DNA from 3 places in the Cellulosimicrobium sp. G4 BAM 1002 genome. Region 3 is predicted to be linked to each of the others. Evidence: predicted binding sites of a transcription regulator. Region 3 holds the regulator's gene; each other region holds the start of a gene.
The links. Region 3 encodes LexA, which represses DNA repair genes until DNA is damaged. Its sites were predicted from a motif close to TCGAACANNTGTTCGA; they were not measured.

Region 1: ruvA (Holliday junction branch migration protein RuvA) is a predicted target of LexA. The motif match lies at 2,672-2,687, and genes of this name have one in related genera.
Region 2: ACMXGY_RS20490 (replicative DNA helicase) is a predicted target of LexA. The motif match lies at 4,184-4,199, and genes of this name have one in related genera.

Annotation. Positions count from the first base shown of each region.
Region 1 covers NZ_CP182109.1:2,264,348-2,270,052, reverse strand. Annotated here, with positions in the region: gene secD (protein translocase subunit SecD) at 1-157, opposite strand, end outside; gene yajC (preprotein translocase subunit YajC) at 235-678, opposite strand; gene ruvB (Holliday junction branch migration DNA helicase RuvB) at 885-1,970, opposite strand; gene ruvA (Holliday junction branch migration protein RuvA) at 1,973-2,605, opposite strand; gene ruvC (crossover junction endodeoxyribonuclease RuvC) at 2,755-3,327, opposite strand; gene ACMXGY_RS10190 (YebC/PmpR family DNA-binding transcriptional regulator) at 3,541-4,302, opposite strand; gene pdxT (pyridoxal 5'-phosphate synthase glutaminase subunit PdxT) at 4,309-4,926, opposite strand; gene ACMXGY_RS10180 (hypothetical protein) at 4,970-5,635, shown strand; gene ACMXGY_RS10175 (NUDIX hydrolase) at 5,648-5,705, opposite strand, start outside.
Region 2 covers NZ_CP182109.1:4,594,005-4,599,709, reverse strand. Annotated here, with positions in the region: gene ACMXGY_RS20520 (transglycosylase domain-containing protein) at 1-426, shown strand, start outside; gene rpsF (30S ribosomal protein S6) at 581-871, shown strand; gene ACMXGY_RS20510 (single-stranded DNA-binding protein) at 1,028-1,573, shown strand; gene rpsR (30S ribosomal protein S18) at 1,675-1,911, shown strand; gene rplI (50S ribosomal protein L9) at 1,931-2,377, shown strand; gene ACMXGY_RS20495 (MATE family efflux transporter) at 2,449-3,831, opposite strand; gene ACMXGY_RS20490 (replicative DNA helicase) at 4,263-5,705, shown strand, end outside.
Region 3 covers NZ_CP182109.1:2,011,550-2,017,254, reverse strand. Annotated here, with positions in the region: gene ACMXGY_RS09055 (aldo/keto reductase) at 1-340, shown strand, start outside; gene nrdR (transcriptional regulator NrdR) at 381-944, opposite strand; gene ACMXGY_RS09045 (LysM peptidoglycan-binding domain-containing protein) at 1,339-1,698, opposite strand; gene lexA (transcriptional repressor LexA) at 2,039-2,767, shown strand; gene ACMXGY_RS09035 (L-lactate dehydrogenase) at 2,832-3,845, opposite strand; gene ACMXGY_RS09030 (ATP-dependent DNA helicase) at 3,874-5,705, opposite strand, start outside.

The DNA of each region.
Region 1 (5,705 bases), 250 kb from region 3:
GCGCGGGGGCGAACGAGGCGCCGCCGGGGTTGTCCGTGGACTTGCCGTCGAGCTGGGTTCCTGCCACGAGCGCACCGAACGGGACGACGATGAACAGGATCAGGAACAGGACGATCGTCCGGACGGGCCTGGAACGGCGCGTGCTGGAGTTGGCCAACTGTCTGTCTTTCTCGTGCGGTCGGCCGAGCGGCCGACCAGGTCAGGCGCCGGTCGCTCGACGCGACCGGCGCACGGTCACTTGCTCTCGGAGCCGTCGTCGCGGCGGTCGCGCTCCGGTCGCTCGTCGGTGAGGCCGGACAGGTCGTCGGGGACGACGAGGTCGTCGCCGTCCTTCGCCGGACCCGTGGTGTCGCTCGCGGCGCTGCCGTAGACGGAGTCCGACGTCTCGACGTCGGCCAGCTCCTCCTCGGCCTCGACCGGCGGCTCGACGAGCTTGGCGATCGCGGCGCGCAGCCAGCGCGACTGGTTGCCCGGCGTGGACTCGATGACGATCACGTCCGCCTCCTCGTCGACCTCGACGATGGTGCCGAACATGCCGGAGCCCGTCATCACCTCCTGCCCGGGGGCCAGGTTCGCCCGGAAGTTCTGGGCCTCGCGCTGCTGCTTGCGGGTGCGGCTGGTCATGAGGAACATCGCACCCGCCGCGAGGGCGAGGATGAGGATGAAGCTGATATCCATGACGGGGTCTCACGTGTCCTGTTCTGTGCGGGATCTGCGCGCAGTCTAGGTGTGCGCGCACTGATCACCAACGAGCCGTCTCGTCGCGGAGTTCCGCCCGGTCGGATCCCGACCATCCTAGTGCCTCGGGCCGGACCCCTGTGACCGGCGTCACGAGGACCGGGGCCTCCGGGGCCGTCGAGGGCCCGGGGCCGCGCGGACCGCGGTCAGGTGTCGAACAGGGTCCCGCCGTCGCGCGGCGGGGTGAGACCGAGGTGCGCCCAGGCCGCAGGGGTGGCGACCCGCCCCCGGGGCGTCCGGCCGATGAGCCCCTCGCGCACCAGGTACGGCTCCGCGACGGTCTCCACCGTCTCGGCCTCCTCGCCGACCGTGACGGCGAGCGTGGCGAGCCCGACGGGTCCGCCGTTGAACCGGGTGCACAGCGCCGTGAGGACGGCGCGGTCCAACCGGTCGAGGCCGATCGGGTCCACCTCGTAGACCTCGAGGGCGGCGCGGGCGGCGCGCAGGTCCATCGCCCCGTCCCCGCGGACCTGCGCCCAGTCGCGCACCCGGCGCAGGAGCCGGTTCGCGATGCGCGGTGTGCCGCGCGACCGCCCGGCGATCTCCTGCGCGGCGTCGGCGTCGAGCGAGACGCCGAGGAGCCCGGCGGACCGTGCGAGGACCCGCTCGAGCTCCTCGCTGGAGTAGAAGTCGAGGTGGCCGGTGAACCCGAAGCGGTCGCGCAGCGGCGCGGGCAGCAGCCCGGCGCGCGTGGTCGCACCGACCGCCGTGAAGGGCGGCAGGCTCAGCGGGATCGCGCTCGCGCCCGCACCCTTGCCGACGACGACGTCGACGCGGAAGTCCTCCATCGCCATGTAGAGGAGCTCCTCGGCCGGCCGTGCCAGCCGGTGGATCTCGTCGATGAAGAGCACCTCGCCCTCCTCGAGCGAGGAGAGCACGGCCGCGAGGTCACCGGCGTGCTGGATCGCCGGACCGGACGTGACGCGCAGCGACGCACCGAGCTCCGCGGCGATGATCATCGCGAGCGTGGTCTTGCCCAGTCCGGGCGGGCCCGAGAGCAGGACGTGGTCGGGCGAGCTGCCCCGGGCGAGCGCCGCCTGCAGGACGAGCGAGAGCTGGTCGCGTACGACGGCCTGCCCCACGAACTCCTCGAGCCGTCGCGGGCGCAGCGCGGCCTCGGCGGCGCGCTCGAGGTCGTCGGCGCCCGCGGCGACGATGCGCTCGGAGGAGAACGACCCGCCGTCCCCGTCGAAGTCGGCGGCGCCGACTCCTACCCTGTCGAAGTTCGCCATGGTCAGCCCCGCGGTCCGCCGAGGACGCGCAGGGCCGCGCGCAGCGCCCCCGCCACGTCGGTGGCCTCGACGACGTCGACTCCCGCCTCGGCGAGCACGGTCGACACCGCGTCGTCCGCGGCCTTGAGGTTCCAGCCCAGCCCGACGAGCGCCTCGACCACCTGGTCGCGGCGGTCGTCGACCGCGCGCGCGGCGACCGTTCCGGACGTGGCGCCCGGCGCGTCGCCGTCCGTGGGGGGTCCGAGCTTGTCGCCGAGCTCGAGGGCGATGCGGTGCGCCCCCTTGGTGCCGATGCCCGGGACCCGGACGAGGGCCGCGATGTCCCCGCCGGCCACGGCGCGCCGCAGCGCGTCGGGAGTGTGCACCGCGAGCATCGCGAGCGCGAGCCGCGGACCCACGCCGCTGACGGTCTGGACGGTCTCGAAGACCGACCGTTCGTCGTCGTCGGCGAACCCGAAGAGCGTGAAGGAGTCCTCCCGGACGACGAGGCTCGTCGCGAGGCGCGCGGCCTCGCCGACCCGCAGCGCGGAGAGCGTGGCCGGTGTCGCGTGGACGAGGTATCCCACTCCCCCGACCTCGAGCACGGCGCGGTCGAGCCGGACGCTCGCCACGACTCCCGCGAGGGACGCGATCACCGGGGCTCCTCTCGGTCCGGCTCGACGAGCCGGGTTCAGGTCAGGATTCTGGCGCGGGACGGGGCGTCGAACACCCGTACGACCGGCGCCACTCTAGCAAGCGCGACCGACGCCGCGACGACCCGACACGGCCGACCTCTCACGTCGCCTCACCGCGCGGCGCGAGGCTTCGTCCGGGACGCCCGCTCGGCTGCGGCCCACGCCCGCTGGGCAGGGGTGAGCTCGTGACGCTCCCCGCCCTGCAGCGCCCCGGCGGGCCGCCAGAGGTGGCAGATCGCGAGCGCGAGGGCGTCCGCGGCGTCGGCCGGCCTGGGCAGCTCGGCGAGCCCGAGGATCCCGGCCACCATGCGCTGCACCTGCTCCTTGCCCGCGCGACCGCTGCCGGTCACCGCGGCCTTCACCTCGGACGGCGTGTGCAGCGCCACGGGGACACCGCGTCGCGCGGCGGCGAGCATCGCGAGCCCCGCCACCTGCGCGGTGCCCATGACCGTCCCGACGTTGTGCTGCGCGAACACGCGCTCCACGGCCACGACGTCGGGCACGTGCTCGTCGAGCCACGCGTCCAGCCGGTCCGCGATCCGCAGCAGCCGCAGGTCGACGCTGAGCTCGGGGTCCGAGCGCAGCACGCCGACGGCGACCATCTCGGCCCGGCGCCCGGGCCGGGAGTCCACCACCCCGACCCCGCACCGGGTCAGCCCAGGATCCACTCCGAGAACGCGCACGCCCCGACCCTTTCACGTGAACGACAGCGACCCGTCGCGCCACGCGGACCGGCGACGGACTCGCCAGCGGGACGGCCGGGAGGTCGGTGCGCGGTCGTGGACGGGCCCGGCGGGAGCGCCGCGAGGAACGAGCGGCGCGGATGGTGGACCGCGCACCGACCTCCCGGCCGACCCGCGTCCGCACCCCTGCAGGTCAGCCCGGACCAACGAGGATCAGTCGTCGTTCTCGAGCTCCGCCATGACCTCGTCCGACGCGGAGAAGTTCGCGTAGACGTTCTGCACGTCGTCGCTGTCCTCGAGCGCGTCGATGAGGCGCAGGATCTTGCGCGCGCCGTCGGCGTCGACCTCGACCTCCATCGACGGGTGCCAGATCGAGTCGGCGGAGTCGTACTCGATGCCCGCCTCCTGGATCGCGGTGCGCACGGCGACGAGGTCGGTGGCCTCGCACAGCACCTCGATGACATCGCCCTCGTCGCTGACCTCCTCGGCGCCGGCGTCCAGCGCGGCGAGCATGACGTCGTCCTCGGTCACGCCACCGGCCTTGGGCACGACGACGAGTCCCTTGCGGGAGAACAGGTACGAGACGGAGCCGGGGTCGGCGAGGTTGCCGCCGTTGCGGCTGAACGCGAGTCGTACCTCGGAGGCCGCACGGTTCTTGTTGTCCGTGAGGCACTCGACGAGGACGGCGATCCCGTTGGTTCCGTAGCCCTCGTACATGATCGTCTGGTAGTCGACGGCGTCGGCGCCCTCGCCCGACCCGCGCTTGACGGCACGGTCGATGTTGTCGTTGGGGACCGATGACTTCTTGGCCTTCTGGACGGCGTCGAACAGCGTCGGGTTGCCCGCGAGGTCACCTCCGCCGGTGCGCGCGGCGACCTCGATGTTCTTGATGAGCTTCGCGAAGAGCTTGCCGCGCTTGGCGTCGATGGCCGCCTTCTTGTGCTTGGTCGTGGCCCACTTGGAGTGCCCTGACATGCGTTCCTACCCCTTCGCGATTCTGACGAACAGCTCGTGCACGCGCGCGTCCCCGGAGATCTCCGGGTGGAACGAGGTGGCGAGCAGCGATCCCTGCTGGACTGCGACGATCCTACCGGCGGCGGCTGCGGGGATGCCGGGCGCCTCGCGCTGCGGGATGCGGGCGAGCACGTCGACGCCTGGTCCGACCTCCTCGACCCACGGGGCACGGATGAAGACGGCGTGCACCGGTGCCGCCGGGACGCCGTCGAACGCGAGGTCGGTCTCGAACGAGTCGACCTGTCGCCCGAACGCGTTGCGTCGCACGGTGACGTCGAGCCCGCCGATCGTGCGCTGGTCGGCGGTGCCGCCGAGGATCCGGTCGGCGAGCAGGATCATGCCCGCGCACGACCCGTAGATGGGCAGGCCCTCGGCGATGCGCGCGCGCAGCGGCTCGTCGAGCTCGAAGATGCGCAGGAGCTTGTCGATGGTGGTCGACTCACCGCCCGGGAGCACGAGCCCGTCGACCGCGGCGAGCTCCTCGGGTCGCCGTACCCCGACGGTGCGGGCGCCCGCGTGCTCGAGCGCGGCGCGGTGCTCGCGAACGTCGCCCTGGAGGGCGAGGACACCGATCGTGATCGTCACGAGGGGTGATGATACGTCGGCGCGCCTTGCTACCCTCGCCGCCGTGACCTACGCGCCTGCCCCCGGACCGTCCGTGCCGTACCCGGGACCGGCCGCGTACCCCGGACCACGGCCGCCGCGGCCACCGCGCAGCACGCGCGGGGCGACCGTCCTGATCGTGGTCGGCGCGGTCCTGCTCGCGCTGGCCCTCACCGCGGGGGTCTTCGGCGTGACGACCTTCCTGCGCGCCCTCCCCACCGGCGTGGTCGACGGCTCAGGTGGGCCCGGCTCGGCGGCCCTCGCCTCGGGCGACGTCCCCGGCACGGCCGAGCTCGAGCTCGTCGGGGGCGAGCCGTACAGCGTGTGGGCGGTCGTGCCGGCCGGTGGCGAGGGGTTCGACGTCGACGAGGTCACGGTCGCGTGCGCGGACGGCGAGGCGACCGTGCGGTTCCCGTCGGTCTCGGGCAGCTCCGGCACGGGGTCCCACGTGGCGACCACGGTGGCGGAGGCGACCGTCCCGTCGACGCAGGCCTGCACGGTCACCGTCGCGCAGGGCTCGGCGACCACCGGCACGACGTTCGTCGTCACCGACGGCTGGCGGTTCGGCGAGTTCTTCGCGACCGTCGGCGGCACGATCCTGCTGTGGTTCGTCGCGATCGGGGGCGGGCTGGTCGGCGCCGGTCTGCTGATCGGCGGCATCGTCTGGCGCGCGCTGGCACGGCGTCCGTAGCCGGCACGGCTCTCACGTCTCGCGGGCGATGCCCAGGTGCCGCGTCACGCCGTCCCAGCCACGCAGCAGC
Region 2 (5,705 bases), 2.0 Mb from region 3:
TACACGCCGCCGAAGCCGGAGCCGACCGAGACGCCGACGGAGACCCCGAGCGAGGAACCGACCGAGGAGCCGAGCGAGGAGCCCCCGCCCGTCGAGGAGCCGGTGAACGTCGCGGTCCCGGGCGTGGTCGGGATGGAGAGCCGTGCAGCGCGCGCCCAGCTGGAGGCAGCGGGGCTCAAGGTGCAGATCACCGAGGAGTTCTCCGACCAGCAGCCGCGCGGCTTCGTCATCAGCCAGTCGTCGATGAGCGAGGTCCCGCCGGGGTCGACGATCGCGCTCGTCGTCTCGAAGGGGCCCGACCCGGGTCAGCAGCCGGACCCGGAGGAGCCAGAACCCACGCCCACCGAGACCGACGATCCCGGCGGCGGTGGCAACGGCGGCCCGGGCGGCGGCGGCGGAGGCTCCGGCGGGGGCAACACCGGCTGACCGGCCGCAGCCGCACAGATTTCCAGGGGCCCGCGACGAGCGGGTACCCTGGGGAGCTGCTGTCCGCACCGCGGGCAGCAGAAGCATGAGTGCATGAACCCTCCTGTCACGGAGAGACCGTGACCGCGAAGACCAGAGGAGGTGGGTTATCCGCATGCGTCAGTACGAACTGATGATCATCCTCGACCCCGAGATCGAGGAGCGCACCGTCGCCCCGTCGCTCGACAAGTACCTGTCGGTCATCAAGACCGACGGCGGCTCCGTCGACAAGGTGGACATCTGGGGTCGTCGCCGCCTGGCGTACGACATCGAGAAGAAGTCCGAGGGCATCTACGCGGTCGTCGACTTCACGTCGACGTCCGACACCGCCAAGGAGCTCGACCGTCAGCTCGGCCTCAACGAGGTCGTCCTGCGGACCAAGATCCTGCGCACGGACGCTCGCTGACCCTCCCCGCACCCCTCTCGGCGCGTCCCCCACAGGTACGCCGCACGCCGTAGCGCGTGTGGGCGCTGCGTGATGGGATGAGCCGACGCGAGAGGCGTACGAGTCAGGCGCACGGCGCCGTCGACGGACTACAGACGACACACGAAGGAGCAGGCCATGGCAGGTGACACCGTCATCACGGTTGTCGGGAACCTCACGGGAGACCCGGAGCTGCGCTTCACCCCCTCGGGTGCGGCGGTGGCCAACTTCACGGTGGCGTCGACCCCGCGGACCTTCGACCGCCAGTCGAACGAGTGGAAGGACGGGGACACCCTGTTCATGCGCTGCTCGATCTGGCGCGAGGCCGCGGAGAACGTCGCGGAGTCGCTGACGAAGGGCATGCGCGTCATCGCGCAGGGCCGCCTCGTCCAGCGCTCGTACGAGACTCGCGAGGGCGAGAAGCGCACCGTCGTCGAGCTGCAGGTGGACGAGATCGGTCCTTCCCTGCGCTACGCCTCCGCGAAGGTCACCCGCGCCCAGCGCTCGGGTGGCGGTGGCGGCGGCTTCGGCGGCGGTGGCGGCAACTTCGGAGGCTCGCCCTCGGGCGGCTCCTCCGGCGGTGGATTCAGCTCTTCCGGCGGCGGTCAGCAGAGCGACGACCCGTGGGCCACGGCCGGCCCCGCGTCGTCCGGCGGCTCGTTCTCCGACGAGCCCCCGTTCTGACCGTTCGCCACACCCAGAACACACACTCATCTCCGTGGGACCAGCGCCGGCCGTCGGCGCGGACCGCACGCGGGGATCGCACCTTGTAGAGGAGCAACACCATGGCGAAGCCTGTGGTGCGCAAGCCCAAGAAGAAGTCCAACCCGCTGAAGTCGGCCAAGATCGAGTCGGTCGACTACAAGGACACCGTCCTGCTGCGCAAGTTCATCTCCGACCGCGGGAAGATCCGTGCGCGTCGCGTGACCGGCGTCTCCGTCCAGGAGCAGCGTCAGATCGCCCGTGCGGTGAAGAACGCGCGCGAGATGGCGCTGCTGCCGTACACGTCCACGGCACGCTGAGCGGGAAGGGAGACAACTCATGGCCAAGCTGATCCTGACCCACGAGGTCACCGGTCTCGGTGAGCCCGGCGACGTCGTCGAGGTGAAGGACGGGTACGCCCGTAACTTCCTCGTCCCGCGCAAGCTCGCCACGCCGTGGTCGAAGGGCGCCGAGTCCGAGATCACCGCGATCCGCAAGGCGCGCAAGGCTCGCGAGATCGCGTCGCTCGACGACGCGAAGGCGATCCGCGACTCGCTGCAGTCGAAGCCGGTCGTCGTCGAGGCGAAGGCCGGCAACGCCGGTCGCCTCTTCGGTGCCGTCACGACGGCGGACATCGCGTCCGCGGTCAACGCTGCCGGCGCGTCGGTCGACAAGCGCAAGATCGAGATCGGTCAGCCGATCAAGGCGACCGGGGACTACACGGTCTCCGTCCGCCTCCACCCGGAGGTCTCCGCGACCCTCGCGGTGAAGGTCGTCGCTGCCTGATCTGCAGAGCAGTCACGAAGGCCCGGCCCCTCTCGCGAGGTGCCGGGCCTTCGTGCTTCCGGGGCAGAGCGTCAGGCGGGGGCTCCGGTGACCATCCAGTGCGAGCCGCGGGCGCGCAGCCCGGTGGTCAGCGCGCGCGCCGCCATGAAGACCCCAGCGAAGGCGAGCCACAGCCACGCGAGTCCCGCTGCGCCGTCGGGCGCCCAGCGCAGCACGGCGAGCGCGGCCGGGACGTAGACCACGAGTGTGAGCATGCCCGCCCAGGCCAGGAACCGACCGTCCCCGGCTCCGATGAGGACGCCGTCGAGCACGAACACCCAGCCCGCCATGGGCATGAGCAGCCCGCACACGGCCATGCCGAGCGCGACCGCCGCGCGGACGTCCGGGTCCGAGGTGAAGAGCAGGGCGAACCACCATCCGCCCGCGGCCATGACGACGCCGATCGCGGCGCCCGCCGCGACGCCCCACTGCAGCGTGCGGCGGAGGACGGCGCGGACGCGCGGGACGTCGTCGGCCCCGAGCCCGTACCCGACGAGCGCCTGCGCCGCGATGGCGAGGGCGTCGAGCGCGAACGCCGCGAGGCCCCAGACCGAGGTGACCACCTGGTAGCCGGCGAGCGTGACCTCCCCGAGCCCTGTCGCGACGAAGACCGTGAGGAGGATCGCGAGGCGGAGCGAGAGAGTGCGGACGAAGAGGGGCGCGCCGGCGCGTGCGCTCGCCCAGATGCCACCTGCCGCGGGTCGCATGGACGCGCCCTGCCGCCGTGCGCCGCGGACGACCACGACGACCAGGACGGCGCCCATCGTCAGCTGCGCGACCGCCGTCCCGATGCCCGAGCCGGCGATGCCGAGACCGGCGCCGTAGACCAGAACCACGTTGAGCACGGCGTTGAACGTCGCGCCGCCCGCGGCGACCCACAGCGGCGTGCGGGTGTCCTGGAGGCCGCGCAGGACTCCGGTGGAGGCGAGGACGAGGAGCATGCCGGGCAGTCCGAGCGCCGACCAGCGCAGGTAGACGACGGCGTGCTCGGCGACGTCGCCCGTCCCGCCCATCACCCCGACCGCCCACGGCGCGAGGACCCACAGGGCCGCGGCCAGCGCGACGCCCAGGCCCGCGGCGAGCCACAGGCCGTCGACGCCGGACTGGAGCGCCTCGCGGGCGTGCCCAGCCCCGACGCGTCGTGCGACGGCGGCCGTGGTCGCGTAGGCGAGGAAGACGCACAGGCCGACGAGGGTGACGAGGAGTGTGGAGGCGAGGGACAGCCCGGCGAGCTGGGAGGTGCCGAGGTGGCCGACGACCGCGCTGTCGACGAGCACGAACAGTGGCTCGGCGACGAGAGCCCCGAGGGCGGGGACGGCCAGCGCGAGGATCTCGCGGTCGAGCCGGGAACGGGCGCGGCGCTGTGTCTGCGGAGGCGACGGCGAAGGTGTGGGTGAGGTTGTGGACGACGGCACACGACGGGGGGTGGTGGATGGCGCGCCGGTGTCGCCCGACTGTCCGGGAGGTGTCCGGCGTGTCGTCGGCGTGTCGTCCGACATTCTTTCGTCCACACCCCTGAGGGTAGTGAAGAGGCAGGTCAGAGGCGGCCTTGCGGGATGTACACAGCGAGATTGCTTCGTTGTCCACACCGTTTTCCACCGGGTGTGCACAGCACCGGGGAGCGTGTCCACAGGATCGGCCGGTCTGTCCACCGGTACGTGCACAGGGCCGTTTGCAGGGTGTGGACCCGCGATCTAGTGTCGCGAGGTCGTACCTGTCCGGGGCGGGAGGTGCGGCCACCGGGACAGTCATGTGGGTGGCCCGCAGTAGAACAGGTGTACGACGCGGGGCGATGCTCGGTGCGTGCGGTCCGGGAGGGTCGTGCCGCCGGGGGAACGAGGGGCGCATGTCGATCGACGAGCTCGAGGAGAGCTACGGGGGGGCGGGGCCGTCGGGCTTCGACCGGACGCCTCCCCAGGACGTCGCGGCCGAGATGAGCGTCCTCGGCGGCATGCTGCTCTCCAAGGACGCCATCGCCGACGTCATCGAGCAGATCCGCGGGTCCGACTTCTACCGCCCGGCCCACGAGATCGTCTACGAGGCGATCATCGACCTCTACGGCCGGGGCGAGCCGGCCGACGCGATCACCGTCGTCGCGGAGCTCACCAAGCGCGGCGAGCTCCAGCGCATCGGTGGAGCCCCGTACATCCACGACCTCATGGCCGGCGTCCCGACGGCCGCCAACGCCGGGTACTACGCGCGTATCGTGCGCGAGCGCGCCGTGCTGCGCCGCCTCGTCGAGGCCGGCACGCGCATCGTGCAGCTCGGGTACGCGACCGACGGCGGCGACGTCGACGACATCGTCAACAACGCGCAGGCCGAGGTCTACGCCGTCACGGAGCGGCGCACGACCGAGGACTACCTGCCGCTGTCCGAGATCCTCGGCCCGACGTTCGACGAGATCGAGGCCGCGCAGGGTCGCGGGGAGGGCATGACCGGCGTCCCTACCGGCTACTCCGACTTCGACCGGCTGACCAACGGACTCCACCCCGGCCAGATGATCGTCGTGGCCGCACGTCCGGCCATTGGAAAGGCCCTCGCGCTGGACACGCCGCTCCCGACGCCGTCGGGCTGGACGACCATGGGCGACGTCGCCGTCGGCGACCTGCTCGTGGCGGCCGACGGGACACCGACGCGCGTCGTCGCCGCGACCGACGTGATGGTCGACCGGCCCTGCTACGAGGTCGAGCTCGACGACGGCACGGTCATCGTCGCGGACGCCCAGCACCAGTGGGTGACCTCGTCACGTGCTCAGCGCCGCGGCGTGCGTGCCGGCGAGACGCCCGAGTCGTCCGTGCGCACCACCGAGGAGCTCGCGGCCACCGTGCGGTGCGCGACGGCCGACAGGCGCGCGAACCACTCGATCGCGACGGCGGCGCCGCTCAGCCTCCCGGAGGTCGAGCTGCCGATCCACCCGTACGCGCTCGGCGTCTGGCTGGGCGACGGCAGCTCGCGGCGGGCGGAGCTCACCTCGGCCGACCCTGAGATCGCGATGCGGATCGAGGGCCTGGGACACGAGGTACAGCCTGACCCGGAGCGTCTGCGTGCGCTGGGGGAGCACATCCCCCCGGGGTACCTTCGGGCGAGCGAGGCCCAGCGGCGAGACCTGCTAGCGGGGTTGTTGGACAGCAAGGGAGCAGTCGGCGCTCAGGGCAGCGTGCAGATCACGCTGACCGACGAGGGTCTCGCTCTCGAGGTGCAGGAACTCGTCTTGTCGCTGGGTTACCGCAGCGGCTGGTCGGCGCGGACGGTGAAGGGTCGCAGCGCGGAGTCGTCCACGGCCTACACG
Region 3 (5,705 bases):
CGACCGCTACCTCGACGGCGTCCCCGAGTCGTCGCGCGCGGCGCGCGGCGGGCCGCTGCGCCGGGAGTTCCTCCGCGAGGAGAACCTCGCCCACGTCCGCCGGCTCGACCGGCTCGCGCGCTCGAACGGGAGGTCGCTCGCGCAGACCGCCGTCGCGTGGGCCCTGCGCGACGAGCGCGTGACGTCAGTGCTCCTCGGTGCGAGCTCGACCCGGCAGCTCGACGAGAACCTCGCAGCGCTCGACGGCCCGCCGCTCACGGCCGAGGAGCTCGACGCCGTCCGGGCGATCCCCGCGGACAGCGGCATCAACATCTGGGCGGCCCGGTCGAGCGACCTGTAGGCGGGCCGCGGTTCGATCCCGGGATCTCCCGCGGGTGCCGTCAGCGCGTCGACGCCGCCTCCTGGACCGGGTCGTCGGGGCCGGATCCTTCACCGCCCGGTCCCTCGCCGTCGCGGTCCACGGTGTCGCCCGACCCGGGCGCCGAGCGCCGACGTTCGGCGCGCTCGACCCGCAACGAGGTGATCGCGCTCTCGAAGTCCTCGAGGGAGTCGAACGCCTGGTAGACGCTCGCGAACCGCAGGTAGGCGACCTCGTCGAGCTCCCGCAGGGGGCCGAGGATCGCGAGACCGATCTCGTAGGCGTCGAGCTCCGCGCTGCCGCTCGCGCGGATCGTCTCCTCGACGCGCTGCGCCAGGACGGCCAGGTCGTCCTCGTTGACCGGGCGGCCCTGGCACGCCTTGCGGACGCCGTTGACGATCTTCTCCCTCGAGAACGGCTCGGTGACGCCCGACCTCTTGACGACGGACAGGCTCGCGGTCTCGATCGTCGTGAACCGGCGGTTGCACTCCGGGCACTGGCGCCGACGGCGGATCGACGCGCCGTCGTCGGAGGTACGCGAGTCGACGACTCGGGAGTCCGCGTGGCGGCAGAAAGGGCAGTGCATGGGCGGGCTCCTCCGCGGGGTCGCGCCGGCGCCGTCGGCGTCGGCGCGTCGAACGTAAGCCGTCGCGGCGTGCGCGTGCAACACGCGCCCTGGGTGGGACCTTCCCGGGCGCGGACAGCAGAACGGGGGCGGTCGATTCCGACCGCCCCCGTCGGGACGCCCCCGTCCCCATCTCGCGCATGACTCGCCTCACGCGCGCCGACGTGCGCAGGAGCCGCGGTGGACCGCGTGCTCCTCGCCTCTTCGCCCAGCCCCCCAGCCCGGCGTGTGAGGTGAGACTAACTTAGGTAGTCCTCATCACTCCGCGCAACCCCTGAGGGCGATCGAGGTCCGGCCGCACGACGTGTCCTCGATCACACCCCGAGCGAGCGCGCGAAGGGCATCGAGCTCCGCGTCACGCGCTCTCGACCGGCAGGAGCACGCGCTGCCCCACCTGGAGCCCGGCCGACGGGAGCTCGTTGAGCTCGACGAGACCACCCACGACGTCCCGGAGGTCATCGCCCGGATCGGCGACTGCCGCGGCGAGGTCCCACAGGGTCTCGCCCGCCGACACCACGTGGACCCGCACCTCGACGGGCTCACCGGGGCCACCTGCCACCGCGGAACCCACCCGGGCGGCGAGCAGGGCGACGAGAGCGACGAGCAGGACGAGCACCACCCGACCTCGGCGCGTGAGGCGCAGACGACCCTCGGGCGCCTGCTGACGCACCCGCGAGATGCCCGGCCCGGACGCCGACAGCGTGATCGTGCTCATGTCTTCCCCGTCCCGGCCCCTGGGGCGGATCGCCTTCCCCGGTCGATCCGCCCCACGAGCCCCGTCGTCCGTCCGCCGACATGTCGCCGGTCGAACACCTGTACGTAGAACATCTGTACGAAGGTCTATCACGAACCACCGACGGAGTCGAGACATGCTCGAACAAATGTTTGATTCGTGTCGCGCTCTCCCCTAACCTGGGGGCAGGTCGGTTCGCCGGACATGTCCATCCCTGGACGCTCCGGCACGGCCGGAGCCCGGGGCGCTCGTCCCGGGTGAGGGAGGCCGGGAGCGGGCAGTCGAGCTCCGCGGCCCGCGACGGACGAGGGCGGAGCGGACCATGGCGGGACGAGGCACGGACAGCGCACGGGGGCTCGCCGAGGTGCGCGAGCTCCCGGACGGCTCGGCGGGGGGCGACGGGCTGACCCCGCGCCAGCGTCTCGTGCTCGAGACCATCAGGGCGTGCGTCGAGCAGCGCGGGTACCCGCCCAGCATGCGCGAGATCGGCGAGGCCGTCGGCCTGACGAGCCCGTCGTCGGTGAAGCACCAGCTCACGACGCTCGAGCGCAAGGGGTACCTGCGCCGGGACCCGAACCGGCCCCGGGCCATCGAGGTCGTCCAGCCCGACGACGCGCGGCGCGCCACGTCCCTCACCGCGTCCGCGCCCCAGCCCGAGTACGACGAGGCGCACCCCGCGCCGTCCTACGTGCCCGTCGTCGGACGGATCGCCGCAGGCGGTCCGATCCTCGCCGAGCAGGTGGTCGAGGACGTCTTCCCGCTGCCTCGCCAGCTGGTCGGCGAGGGCGAGCTGTTCCTCCTCCGCGTGCAGGGCGACTCGATGATCGAGGCCGCGATCTGCGACGGCGACTGGGTGGTCGTGCGCCGGCAGCCCGTCGCGGAGAACGGCGAGATCGTCGCAGCGATGATCGACGGCGAGGCGACGGTCAAGAGTCTGCGCCGCGCCGACGGGCACGTCTGGCTCATGCCGCGCAACGCCGCGTACGACCCGATCCCCGGCGACGACGCCCAGGTCCTCGGTCGCGTCGTCTCGGTGCTGCGCAGCCTCTGAGCACGCCGGGAGCCGGGTGGTCGAGGACGATCACCCGGCTCCGTGCGTGCTCACGCTCGGGCGCTCAGAGCCCGAAGCGGCGTGCGACGGCCCTCAGCGAGTCGGCCGAGGCGTGCAGTCCCGCGAGCTCCTCGCCCGACAGGGGAACCTCCACGCGCTCTACGGCCCCACGCCGGTCGACGAGCGTCGGCAACGACAGGCACACGTCCTCGATGCCGTAGTCGCCCGCGAGCAGCGTCGACACGGGCAGGATGCGGTGCTCGTCGTCGAGCACGGCCTCGATGATCCGTGTGCCGGCGAGGCCGACGGCGTAGTTCGTCGCCCCCTTGCCCTCGATGATCCGGTAGGCCGAGTGCACCACCTCGTGCGCGATCTCTGCCCGAACCTCCGCCGTGAGCGGCCCCGCACCGCCGATCCCGCGCCATTCCAGCAGGGGTGTCCCACCGATCGTGGCGGAGCTCCACAGGGGGATCTCGGTGTCGCCGTGCTCGCCGGCGACGTAGGCGTGCACGTTCTGCACCGCGACCCCGCAGTGCTGGGCGACGAGGAAGCGCAGCCGTGACGAGTCGAGGACCGTCCCGCTGCCGAACAGCTGCTGCGGGGGCAGGCCGGAGATCTTGAGCGCGGCGTACGTGACGATGTCGACCGGGTTCGTGACCATGACGTAGGTCGCGTCGGGTGCGACCTCCACCAGCCCGGGCAAGATCTTGCGGACGAGGCCGATGGTGGCCTCGGCGAGGTCGAGCCGCGTCTGGCCGGGCTTCTGCTTGGCGCCCGCCGTCACCACGACGACGTCGGCGTCCGCGCACACCGCGACGTCGTCGGAGCCCTCGACGCGGGCCATCGGCATGAACTGGATGCCGTGCTGGAGGTCGAGGACCTCGGCCTCGACCTTGGCGCGGTTGACGTCGAGCAGCGCGACCGTCCGCGCCGCGCCACGCATGAGCGCCGCGTAGGCGAGCGTCGACCCGACGGCGCCAGCGCCCACGATCGCGAGCTTCGTGGTCCGCGCGCCTCCCCCTCCGGAACCTCCCGTCGTCGCGCCCTCGCTGTCCTGCCCGGACGTGCTCGTGGTCATCTCGCCTCCGTGAAGTCGGTCGGAGACCTCAGCCTAGGGTGACCAGGCGCCGCAGCGCAGCGGTGGCGACGTCGCGGTCGGTCGTCTGCCAGAAGCCCGGCATCGAGCGCGTGAGGAACGTGCCGTAGCGCGCGGTGGCCAGGCGCGGGTCGAGCACCGCGACCACGCCGCGGTCCTGGGTGGACCGCACGAGCCGCCCGGCGCCCTGCGCGAGCAGCAGCGCCGCGTGCGTGGCGGAGACCTGCATGAACCCGTTCCCGCCCGAGGCCTCCACGGCTCGGGCGCGCGCGGACTTCACCGGGTCGTCCGGGCGGGGGAACGGGATCCGGTCGATGAGGACGAGCTGGCAGGACGGTCCCGGCACGTCGACCCCCTGCCACAGCGACAGCGTGCCGAAGAGGCACGTCGCCGGGTCGGCGGCGAACTCCTTGACGAGCGTCGGGAGCTGGTCGTCGCCCTGGCACAGGATCGGCACGTCGAGCCGCTCGCGCATCGCCTCGGCCGCCGCGACCGCCGCGCGCCGGGACGAGAACAGCCCGAGCGTCCGACCGCCGGCGGCCTCGACGAGCGCGGCGATCTCGTCGAGCTGGTGCTCCGTCGCCGCGTCGCGACCCGGGGTCGGCAGGTGCTTCGCGACGTAGAGGATCCCCTGGCGCGCGTAGTCGAACGGGCTGCCGACGTCGAGGCCGCGCCAACGCGGCGCGTCCTCCTTCTCGCCGTCTGCGCCACCCAGCCCGAACGTCCGGGCGACGGGGTCGAACGTCCCGCCGAGCGCGAGCGTGGCCGAGGTGAAGACGCCCGTGCGTTCCGCGAGCAGATGGGTCCGGATGAGCCCGGAGACGCCGAGGGGCGCGGCGTGCAGGCGGCTCGCGCCCTCCCCGAACCGGTCGGCCGACCACCCGCCCTCCCCGGGGCGCGAGCACCACAGCACGTCGTGTCCGGTGGGGTCGGCCGCCATGCGCTCGGCGATCTCGAAGAGCTGGAGCATGGTCGACTGCGCCATCTTGAGACCGGTGTCGGGCTGTGCCGGCTTCGTGACGCCCGTCTCGGGCTTGAGCGACGAGAGCACCTCGCGCGCGGCGTCGCGCACGGCCGCCACGGCCGTGCGCGCGTCCTCCGGCAGCCCGTCCGGGAAGCGCTCGGCCGGCAGCGCGCCGACGACCGTCCCGAACGCCGCCGACGCCGCGTCGAGGGCGTCGGTCTGCACCCCGGCGTGCCGCCGTGCGAGCCGGGCGGCGCTCTCGATGGCGGGCACGGAGAGGTCCACCGTCGCCGCGGCGGTCACGCGGTCGGCGAGCTCGTGCGCCTCGTCGACCACGAGCACGTCGTGCTCGGGAAGGACTCCGGGTGAGCCCATCGCCGCGATGCCCAGCATCGCGTGGTTCGTCACGACGACGTCGGCCTCGCGCGCGGCGGCCCGTGCGCGCTCCGGGAAGCACTCCGCGAGCAGCGGGCACCGCTGGCCGAGGCACTCGAGCGCGGTCACCGACACCTGGCGCCAGGCCTTGTCGCTCACGCCCGGCACGAGGTCGTCGCGGTCTCCGGTCGCCGTCTCGTCGGCCCACTCCCGCAGGCGCACGACCTGCTCGCCGAGCGCCGCCGCGCTCGTCCCGCCCCGCGCGGCCGGGTGGTCCGCCGCGCCGGCGGACTCGCCGGGCAGGTCGAACAGCGTGGGCTCGTCGACCGGGTAGCCGCCGGCGATCTTGTGCACGCACAGGTAGTTGTGCCACCCCTTGAGCAGGGCGATCGAGGCGGGGCGCGGGAGGCGGTCGGCGATGGCGTCCGCGACGAGCGGGAGGTCGCGTGTGATCACCTGGCGCTGGAGCGCGAGGGTCGCCGTCGAGACGACGACGCGTTCGT